2 linked regions of the Anaerobacillus alkaliphilus genome follow. The protein of the gene in region 1 binds, or shares a complex with, the protein of each later gene. Links are inferred from orthologs where the notes say so. Each region holds a gene or a part of one and is shown on either strand. Other genes may lie near its edges.

Evidence for each region. Proteins that work in one complex are often made in the same cells at the same time.
Region 2: the proteins of DS745_RS16300 (region 1) and DS745_RS17325 are in contact, whole or in part, in a crystal structure (PDB 6PRK), measured with the Bacillus subtilis proteins. The link is inferred for Anaerobacillus alkaliphilus from one-to-one orthologs.

The regions. Positions count from the first base shown.
Region 1 is NZ_QOUX01000046.1:224,403-231,639, reverse strand. The notes cover bases 3,558-6,499. They hold DS745_RS16300 (YlbF/YmcA family competence regulator), read left to right. Parts: upstream 3,558-4,795; coding sequence 4,796-5,203; downstream 5,204-6,499. Other genes in these bases: DS745_RS16290 (putative amidoligase domain-containing protein), read left to right, coding at 6,296-6,499; DS745_RS16295 (outer spore coat protein CotE), read left to right, coding at 5,653-6,222; miaB (tRNA (N6-isopentenyl adenosine(37)-C2)-methylthiotransferase MiaB), read left to right, coding at 3,558-4,790. Outside these bases: DS745_RS16315 (2-oxoacid:acceptor oxidoreductase subunit alpha), read left to right, coding at 492-2,231; DS745_RS16310 (2-oxoacid:ferredoxin oxidoreductase subunit beta), read left to right, coding at 2,232-3,098; more of miaB, read left to right, coding at 3,252-3,557; more of DS745_RS16290, read left to right, coding at 6,500-7,237. UniProt on the Bacillus subtilis protein: May work together with YlbF to regulate community development.
Region 2 is NZ_QOUX01000046.1:436,669-440,499, forward strand. The notes cover bases 1-2,855. They hold DS745_RS17325 (YlbF/YmcA family competence regulator), read right to left. Parts: upstream 1,724-2,855; coding sequence 1,277-1,723; downstream 1-1,276. Other genes in these bases: rsmD (16S rRNA (guanine(966)-N(2))-methyltransferase RsmD), read right to left, coding at 1-328; DS745_RS17320 (YlbG family protein), read right to left, coding at 891-1,166; uvsE (UV DNA damage repair endonuclease UvsE), read right to left, coding at 1,785-2,747; DS745_RS17335 (hypothetical protein), read right to left, coding at 2,771-2,855. In the rest of the region: more of DS745_RS17335, read right to left, coding at 2,856-3,831. UniProt on the Bacillus subtilis protein: Regulates sporulation prior to stage II. Positively controls the competence regulator ComK at a post-transcriptional level. May modulate the translation, stability or activity of ComS. May work together with YmcA to regulate community development.

The DNA of each region.
Region 1 (7,237 bases):
AAAGATTAGTCTAGGTAAATTATTACTTAAAAATAAAAATAGTTCTGTTTTTTTTCAGCAAGATTTTATACAATAATGGTGAAATCTAAAATATGACAAATATTAACGATAGTTTGAAAAGAAAAATCGTGCATACTTTTTTTGAAAAAATGACAATATGTAAACGCTTCCCAATTCAATTGGTGGAAGACTTAAGTCTTGTAATGATAGTCTAGTATTATTGGAACGAATTATCATTACTTTTTAATTCGTATACATATTCTATGCGCAATTTAATTTTAAGATTTTACTCTGTTTTCCAAAAGAGAGAAAAAAGGAAAAAGGGGTCATTTCCGATTGAATTTTACTGAATTTATTGCTTGATTTTTCGATATTTTAGGTCTATCATTGTATTCATTCGAACTATTAACAAATTTGTCACATCTTTTATTTTAGATTTACAATGTAATAGTGACATTAGACTTTGTCATTTACAAAAAGGGGTGGAGAACATGATCAAACAACTTTCGTGGAAAGTTGGAGGACAACAAGGGGAAGGTATCGAAAGTACCGGAGAAATATTTGCTATAGCACTTAATAGATTGGGTTATTATCTTTATGGCTACCGTCATTTTTCTTCTCGAATTAAAGGTGGACATACAAATAACAAAATACGTGTAAGTACGAAAGCAATCAACTCGATTTCTGATGATTTAGATATATTAGTTGCCTTCGATCAAGAAACAATCGATGTCAACATTCATGAATTAAGCGACGGCGGTGTTGTCATTGCCGATACTAAATTTGGCCCTAAGCTTCCTGAAGGATCAAAAGGAACATTGTATGCTGTTCCTTTTACAGATATTGCAAGCGAACTAGGGACATCACTAATGAAAAACATGGTAGCAGTCGGTGCGTCTAGTGCAGTTTTAGGGTTAGCTCCTAATGATTACCATGAAGTAGTAGAAGAAATTTTCGCACGTAAAGGTAGTTCTGTTGTTGAAAAAAACATGGAAGCTATTAAACGTGGTGCTGAATATATACTTGAGGCTGCTGGCGGACAAATTCAGTCATTTGAACTTGAAAAAGCAGATGGTAAGAAACGTATGTTTATGATTGGAAACGACGCCATCGCTTTAGGAGCTCTAGCAGGTGGAGCGAGATTTATGCCTGCATACCCGATTACTCCTGCCTCAGAGATTATGGAATACTTAACGAAGAAGTTACCTGAGTTTGGTGGAACTGTTATTCAAACAGAAGACGAAATCGCTGCTTGTACGATGGCCATCGGTGCCAACTATGCTGGGGTCCGTACATTAACAGCATCTGCAGGTCCTGGTTTATCATTAATGATGGAGGCTATTGGTTTAGCTGGAATTACAGAAACTCCTCTAGTTATTGTTGATACCCAACGTGGCGGTCCAAGTACAGGTTTACCAACAAAACAGGAACAATCAGATTTAATGGCAATGATTTATGGAACCCATGGTGAAATTCCTAAAGTTGTTATTGCACCAAGTACTGTAGAAGAAGCATTCTATGATAGTGCTGAAGCCTTCAATATTGCAGAGGAATATCAATGTCCAGTTATTATCCTTACAGATTTAGCCTTATCTCTAGGAAAACAAACGGTGGAGCCGTTAGATCATAGCCGCATTCAAATTCGTCGTGGAAAGCTTGACTTAAATGCAGAGCTTCCAGATCTAGGTGGCGAATACTTCAAGCGTTATGAAGTAACTGAAGATGGTATTTCACCACGTGTTGTTCCTGGTATGAAACATGGTATTCACCATGTAACCGGAGTAGAGCATAACGAACAAGGAAAACCTTCTGAAGATCCAACAAACCGAATTAACCAAATGAATAAACGTCTTGGTAAACTATCAAACTTGCACGAGAACTTCTTAAATCCGATCTTCACTAATGCACCTCACGAAGAAGCTGACCTCTTAGTTATTGGCTTCAACTCTACTAGAGGAACAATTGAAGAAGTGTTACCACGCTTTGATAAAGACGGATTAAAAGTTAACCATGCGCAAGTACGTTTGTTACATCCATTCCCAACGGATGAGCTTAAACCTTTAATAGACCGTGCAAAAAAAGTTGTTGTTGTTGAAAATAACGCGACTGGACAACTTGCTAACATCATTAAAATGAATGTTGGTACTACGAAATTAGAAAATGTTCTGAAGTATGACGGTAATCCATTCTTACCATCAGAAATTTATAATCAATGCAAGGAGTTGTTATAAATGGCTACATTTAAAGACTTCCGAAATAATATTAAACCAAACTGGTGTCCAGGATGTGGTGACTTCTCAGTACAAGCTGCCATCCAAAGAGCTGCCGCTAATGTTGGATTAACACCAGAAAACCTTGCAGTAGTTTCTGGTATTGGATGTTCAGGTCGTATTTCTGGATATATTAACTCTTATGGGTTTCATGGGATTCACGGTCGTGCCCTTCCGATTGCTCAAGGGGTCAAAATGGCCAACCGTGAACTAACTGTTATCGCTTCTGGTGGAGATGGAGATGGATTTGCAATTGGAATGGGGCACACTGTTCATGCCATTAGAAGAAATATAGATGTCACTTATATCGTAATGGATAATCAAATATATGGTTTAACAAAAGGTCAAACATCACCTCGTAGTGAGATGGGCTTTAAAACAAAAAGTACACCATCAGGTTCAATTGAATCTGCCATTGGTATTATGGAGCTAGCAATTTCAGCTGGTGCAGGCTTTGTTGCTCAAAGCTTTTCAAGTGATTTAAAAGAATTAACTTCAATTATTGAACAAGGGATTAACCATAAAGGTTTTTCATTCATAAATGTATTTAGCCCATGTGTTACATTCAACAAAGTAAATACTTATGAATGGTTTAAAGAGAATATTGTGAAATTAGACTCAATTGAAGGATATGATCCGACAAATCGAGCACAAGCCGTGAACACATTAATGGAGCATAATGGTCTAGTAACTGGCTTGATCTATCAAAACAAAGAAAAACCTTCTTATGAGCAATTAGTTCCAGGCTTTAAAGAAACGCCTCTTGTAAATGAAGAGCTTACATTAGAAAAAGAAACATTTGATAAATTATTAACTGAATTTATGTAAAAGCAAGGCTGACATTAGTCAGCCTTTTTTCATTTTAGAATTGTATTTTGTATTTCTAAATTCTACATTCTTGTCATCTATTGAGTTTCTTTTAAAAACTCTATATACTAGAAAGTTGGTACGTATATATTTTATAGAAAAGGAGATATTCATATGAACGAACAACAAAAAAAAGAAATGATGATTAACATTGATCTTTCGTCTGCGGACAAAAAATCCGATCAGAAAAAAGATTATGGACAATATTTTCAAACGACATTTACGCAACCGAGCTTGAAAGAAGCAAAACGTCGAGGTAAAGAAGATATAGAAATCCATTATAATTTTGATATTCCACAAGAAATGCGTAATTTAGGAGCAGGAAAAAAGTTTCTTATCCGCACATATGGCTGCCAAATGAATGAACATGACTCAGAAAATATGGCAGGAATTTTGTTGGAAATGGGATTTGAGCCTACTGCAATCACAGAAGAGGCTGATGTCATTCTTTTAAATACATGTGCAATTCGTGAAAATGCTGAAAATAAAGTGTTTGGTGAGGTAGGGCATTTAAAACCGCTAAAAATTGAAAAGCCTGAACTAGTCATCGGTGTTTGTGGTTGTATGTCTCAAGAAGAATCAGTAGTAAATCGAATTCTTCAAAAGCATCAGCATGTCGATTTAATCTTTGGTACTCATAATATTCACCGTCTGCCTCATTTATTAAAAGATGCTATTTATAGCAAAGAAATGGTTGTTGAGGTATGGTCTAAAGAAGGAGATATTATTGAGAATATGCCTCGGGCTCGTCGCGGTCAATTACAAGGGTGGGTAAACATTATGTATGGCTGTGACAAGTTCTGTACGTACTGTATTGTGCCTTATACACGAGGAAAAGAGAGAAGCCGTCTTCCAGAAGATATTATTTCCGAAGTTCGGGAACTAGCCCGTCTTGGTTATAAAGAAATTACGTTACTAGGGCAAAATGTAAATGCCTATGGGAAAGACTTTGATGATATGGAGTACGGTTTAGGTCATCTAATGGATGATATCCGTAAAATTGATATTCCGCGTGTGCGCTTTACAACGAGTCATCCTCGTGATTTTGATGATTATTTAATTGATGTAATAGCTAAAGGTGGAAATTTAGTTGAACATATTCATTTACCAGTTCAAAGTGGGAATACTGAGATCTTAAAGTTAATGGCTAGAAAATACACGAGAGAACAGTATATTGAATTAGCAAATAAAATAAAAGAGCGTATTCCAAATGCAACTCTGACAACTGATATTATTGTTGGCTTCCCTAACGAAACAGAAGAGCAGTTCGAAGATACGTTAAACCTTGTAAAAGAAATGGAGTTTGATAGTGCCTATACGTATATCTATTCACCTAGGGAAGGTACTCCTGCTGCAAAAATGGAAGATAATGTTCCACTAGAGGTCAAACGTGATCGTCTTCAACGTTTAAATGCTGTAGTTAATGAATATTCTGCAATAAGAAATAAACAACTTGAAGGCACCATTGTTGAGGTTCTTGTCGAAGGTGAAAGTAAGAAAAACCCTGATGTTCTTTCTGGTAGAACTAGAACAAACAAACTTGTAAATTTTGTTGCTCCTAAGTCTATTATTGGAGAGATAGTTCATGTTAAAATAACAGAAGCAAAAACATGGTCACTAAATGGTCAAGTAGTTGAAAAAGTAGAGGTGTAAGCATAATGACAAAAACATTCACAAAAGATGAAATCGTAGAAAAAGCACAAGAAATTGCAAAAATGATCGCTGAAACAGAGGAAGTAGAATTTTTTAAACAAGCGGAACTTCAAGTTAATGAAAATCCAAAAATTCAACAGTTAATCAGCCAAATTAAACTTGCCCAAAAAGAAGCTGTAAATTTAGAGCACTATGCAAAAGCAGAAGCTTTAAAAAAGGCTGAGGTTAAGATAGATGCTCTTCAAGATGAGTTAGATGAAATCCCATTGGTAAAAGAGTTTAAACAATCTCAAATGGAAGTTAATGGTTTACTGCAATTAGTAGCAACGACAATTTCTAATACAGTAACAGATGAGATTATTAAGTCAACTGGTGGCGATGTTTTAAAAGGAACAACAACAAAAAAGAGCTGAGGAACAAATAACGGTTGTGGGGACCACAATCACTAAAAATCAAAACTAGTGCATTACTTTATATAAGTAATGCGCTAGTTTTTTTATATTCTCTAATATTTCACGTACCGTATTAAAAATAGTTAGAAAGTATTTATCATGAAGTGAATAAAACTACCATATATATGAATGAAAAAGGTAATGAAATTAGCACAACTAAGAATGTTTTCACATATGCTTTAATATCAATGTAATAGGAAAGTAATAGAACGTTTTTCGAATTTAAAAGAAAGGAACACTTTGTGAGCCTAAGCTTTAGGCTAAATTAAGTTTTTCTAACTTTATCCCAAATTGTTAGCACAATAGTCATTTGTCTTGCATAGGATGAGAGTGAGGACTGTTTGGGAGGAACTTTTAGGATGTAGAAGTTCCGCGGAGAACAACCAATTGTTTGAGGAGGGTAAAAACAAATGTCACTAGAAAAAGAATTAAATTACAGAGAGATTATAACAAAAGCCGTTTGTGGAAAAGGAAGAAAGTTCTCACAGGCTAGTCATACGATACGTCCTACCCATAAACCGTCAAGTATTTTAGGTTGTTGGATTATCAATCACAAGTATGAAGCTGAGAAAAAAGGGGACTGCATTGAAGTTCGTGGAAGCTATGATATTAATAATTGGTATTCTTATAGTAACAACACAAAAACAGAAGTTGCTACTGAAACAGTTACTTATACAGATGTCGTTCCACTTACTCTACAAGACAAAAACGTCTTGTCTGACGATTTAGAAGTCATTGCAAGAGCAATTCAACAGCCAAATACTCTTGAAGCGACAATTGCACCAAATGGCACGAGTGTGATCGTTCAAGTAGAACGTGAATTTTTAGTAGAAGTCATTGGTGAAACTAAGGTTTGTGTATATGTAAATCCAGATGGAATTAGTGATGATTTAGATGCTAAGACTTGGGATTATGATGTAGAGGATGAAGAATTTGAGGATTTAGATCCTAATTTCTTAGCAGGAGAACTAGAAGAATAGATTTGGTAGGAAGAAGTTTACTTCTTCCTATTTTTTATACCTTCGTAGAGATTTAAAAGGAGGGCTATACATAATGGAAAGTCTAAAAGAGGAAATTCAATCCTTCAATCAAAGATTTCAACCGAACAAAGACCAACTGCCAATTACAAAACTTAGCGAACATGGCATCAGGAGTGTGAGTGCTAAAGAAAAAAATAAATCCCAGCTTAAGGTTCGAGCCTTTCATTTTATCCCACTATCAATAAAACGGGTCGCTTCTGTTTCACCGATGTTGGTTCATACAAACACTACATGGGTTGATGTAGATGAGTTCTTCTACTTTGAAAGAGAGCTACGAGAATTTGCTCTTCAATGCCTCTATTTAACGAATACTATTCTAGGTGAGTGTGTTGTTCAACGGAATAGCAATAGAGAAATACGTGTTGTTGAGGTAAGACCAATCTCAGTTGACCAATTGACGGCAAGAGAAAGAGAATTATTATCGAAAGAACTAAAAACCTATAGACATGCGCAACAACTTTCATTTGGTGCCGATCTAGAACTCATGCTTAAAAGTGAGAAAACAGGTCGATACATGAATGGTGAGATGTTAAAGGGTTATCAATTTGGCTTTGATCAAGCGATTGCTCTATACCAAAGCAAAGTGTATCATCCGATTATTGAAATTAGACCAAAACCTGCGAGTGATATGAACAATCTACATAGAAATTTACTCGCTTTATTTACTCAACTTATCGATGAGATAGATAATTATCAATTAACAACAATTACTGAACCAAACCCAACTGGACGCTTTTTTCTTGGTGGCCATTTGCATTTTGGAAATATCCCTTTTACATTTAAACATGTCAGAGTGTTGGACCAATTCGTCGCAATTCCATTATCTATCGTAGAAAAAAATCCTTCATATCGACGAAGAAACAATTATGGAAGATTAGGATCAGTAAGGAAGAATGACTATAATGGCTTTGAATATAGGGTACTGCCCACATGGTTTCAACATATTCCCAACAGT
Region 2 (3,831 bases), 210 kb from region 1 along the record:
GTTTGGCAACAGCCTTTAATGCGCGTCTGGCATCATTACGATAGACTTCAGCTTGATCTTCAAAGCGACAAGCCTTTAAGTTTAACTGAATGATTTCAATTGCTTTAGGGTTTTGATCTACAAAGATCAACTTGTCTATACCTCGACTTAATGCTTCGATACCAAGCCCACCACTTCCTGCATATAGATCTAACCCTTGTCCACCATTAAAATATGGTCCAATAATATTAAATATTGATTCTTTTACTTTGTCGGTTGTTGGTCTTGTCGTTTGGCCTGGTACCGCTTTCAAAGGTCTACCTTTACATTTTCCTGATATTACTCTCACGCAAATCACTCACCTTATGATGATATCTAACATTTTGCCAATATCTTTTCCAATCCTAACACAAAAAATGAAAAACCTTAACAGATTTACCTTAATTCTTATAATTGATAGAAAATTCTCAATAAAAGAGAGGATGTATAGAACATATCTCAATGGTCATAATAAAAATAGCAACATGAATATCTCGTGTTGCTGACAACCGCGGAGAAGGCTTACGTTTCCCCATAAGTTCTTCCTCCGGTTTCTCCTCTCCCATAGCCTTGTGCAAAAACAAAGTATACGATTTTGTTTTTGCTATCAGGCACCTCGTAGGTGAACCTACGAGGATTTTTTTTTGAGAAATTATTAAAATATATCATAAGAAAAGCGCAAGGCGCCCGCCTATCGGCGACAAGCAAATGTTCTGACCGAAAAAAGTGCGCTCTTTCACTTTTTTTCGGTCAGGTTATTTGACCTCGAGCCGATGGCGCCTGGAGCTAAACAATATTTAAGTCGAAATTATATACTTTCCTATAATGTAAAAAAAGCTAACCGCAAAAACAGTTAGCCCTACATTATATAATTAAATACCCATTTTATAATCGTATTCTTTTGCTTTGTCGGGTTTGGCATTTTGAAATTCTGTTTTTAGAAATGGTCGCATTGATTTACTAACTAATTTCACATAATGTAATGATTCTAAACGTTCGATTGTATCATCAATTGTTGAGCCATCACAATATAGAACGACATATTTCATTCGCTTTGATGCATAGTGTACATTTCCGTACTTTCTCATTTGTCTTACATATTTTAAAGAGTGTAACCAAACTGCTAGACCGATTCGGTTCCCTATCATTTCCATTTTCTCCTTTATTCTCACATTACCTTTACTAAAAGTCTACCACGACTTTCCACTTTCTTCAATATTGAAGTGCTAAGGTAACATAACCCCCGTACCTTCTGTGGTTACTTACATCCACATTTACCACCTGTTCCACAACCACCACTACAAGACATAGAGTCAAAAAATGGATTTCCAGTTGGAACTTTTATCGTTTTGGATACAGCATGAGCAATAATAAGACTCACATCATTTAACAGTGTTTCCAAATCTTTTTCAGATTTCTTAAAAAGAGCAACTGGTTCACATAAATCTATTTTACGCTTTAATTCTCGCACTTCCTTTGAAACACGACTATAATCTGGATGATATTTGCCGAATCTTTGAACTTCTTCATATTCATCTTTTCGTTTATTAAAATTCCAGATCATTTCTTGAGCTTCAATATCACTTCGGAGAGCGGTTTTTGCGGCTTCATATTGTTTAAATTGCTGTGATTGAACAATCATTTCTGCAAGGTTTAATGACTCAGAAACGATGTCTGTAGTTGTAACAGCGTTTAACTTTAACATAATAACCCTCCTTAAGTAATAAATTATATCATGGTAAATCTTCGAAAGCGAGTGTTTACTCCTATATTGTAATGCTTGCCTGGGATCTAATTGTACAATCTTGTCTTTGACTTAACTGTTCCATTACTCTCATAAGAGCTTCATCTTTCTTTTTCGCTTCTATCATTATATCTAGATGAGGAACGCTACCTTTTATTTCATGTAAAAATTTCATCAATCGCTCAACATTAATGTAATCATGATGCCTTTTATCGTCCTCACCTTCTTTAGGAGAGGAAACATGGATCTTTACAGGAAGTAGACTATGCTTCCACGTCTCTACCACTCTTTGCCAGATATCAAGAAAAGAAAATTCCTCCGGCTGATGTACATCATGATGATGAAGATCAAAAACAACTGGTATTTGAAGTTTTTCACCTAAGTATAGAACATCTTCAATATGATATACAGTATCATCATTTTCTAATATAATCATTTTTTGGATTGGCTTAGGAATTTTTTCAAAGTTTTCGATAAAGTCTTCTAAACCATCGACCTTCCCATTCTTAGCTCCACCAACATGCAGAACACAGCGATGTGTTGGATCTATGCCCATACCGGTTAACAGTTTATAATGATAAAGGAGTGTATGTAACGAACGTTTTAATAGGTCCTCATCCAAATTATTCAATACGACAAAGTGGTCAGGATGAAATCCAATTCGCATATTGTGCTTTGAAATAAATTCACCTATTTTTTTTAATATTGGCGAAATCGCCTCTTCAAATTTCCAACCTTCCGTATGTGGATGATTTACCAAAGGAACAAGCTTTGAGGAAAATCGAAAAAATTCTATTTCATGTGCCCAATTATGTTTTAAAAGTCTAAAGCAGTTCTCTAAATTTGATACAGAGATACGCTCAAGTTTACGAATGGCCGCTTCTTTATCTGTTATTTGCTCAAACTGCTTAACCGTCATGGTTTGTGAAGGAGAAGCATTTTTCAGTTGAACACTCATAGCTACGTATCCAAACCGAACAATCATTACTATACCCCCTTTATCACTCATCAGTTCAAGGGATGAATGATGGATATTCTTGAAATAGCATGTATTTTTATTATCGTTTCTTCTTTTGTTATTACACTATATGATCCATTAGTTAAGATGAGTTTTAACGGATATAGTTTTATTATTTCCTGTTCCACAGTTTCTATTTGTACAGAGAGCTTCAAAACAATTGCTTGTTTGAGAATTCTCTGGACCATTCTCTCTTCATAATACGTAGGAATAAACCACTGTTTGGGTAACCGTTCAACCTCTGGTAAAGCAGTACCTATTAAAGGAAACTCGTCTTTTAGAGTAATCTCTAGCTCATCTTCTATATTTGTAAAATCATGGGGTCGATTTTCAGTTAAAACACGTAAAGAAAGTTTGGAGAGCAGTTTTTCAAATGAATTTACAAATTCCCTCTCAATCAAAAAACCATTCTCTGTTTGTTCGTACCATTCTTTCCAGTGTTCCACAATGTAATTTCTGTGTAACTTTTCAGTAATACGGTAAAAAACTAAGAGTTCTTTTTTGACAATGGGCATCCCTTTCTCAACCCAGTTATTCAAAGTCGGGTGCCAATTCGTTACTACATTCTCTGGAAAATAAGATAGTAAATATTCCTTTAATAGATCTATCGTATGTTTATCTTCAAGAGCCCTAGCAACTGTTTCAGAGGTAAACGAAAAATGTATCATGGCATCCCACTGTAAGATTGTACCCCATGACCTAAATATCCAAATAGCTGTATTACTTATTGAAACCGGAACGAGAAACTCTAATACTCCTGTTTCCATTCCTTCTGCTTCTTCTACTTCTTCATATAGTTCATTTGTGCTCAGGATAATCTCTTCATAAGGTGATACAATATCTAGTATCACTAATTGCTCTAGAACCTCTTGTAGCACTTTGGGGTGAATACCTTGTTCCGTAATAAAGTTTTCAACCCTCTTTCGTTCTAGCCCACCTTTTAAAGAGAAAATAATCCAATAAAGGAAGTGACAAGAAAGCGATTCCTCTAGACCATGCCACAAGATAAATTTAGTTAACATCTTTTTTATTTCAATGGTAGACTTACGAA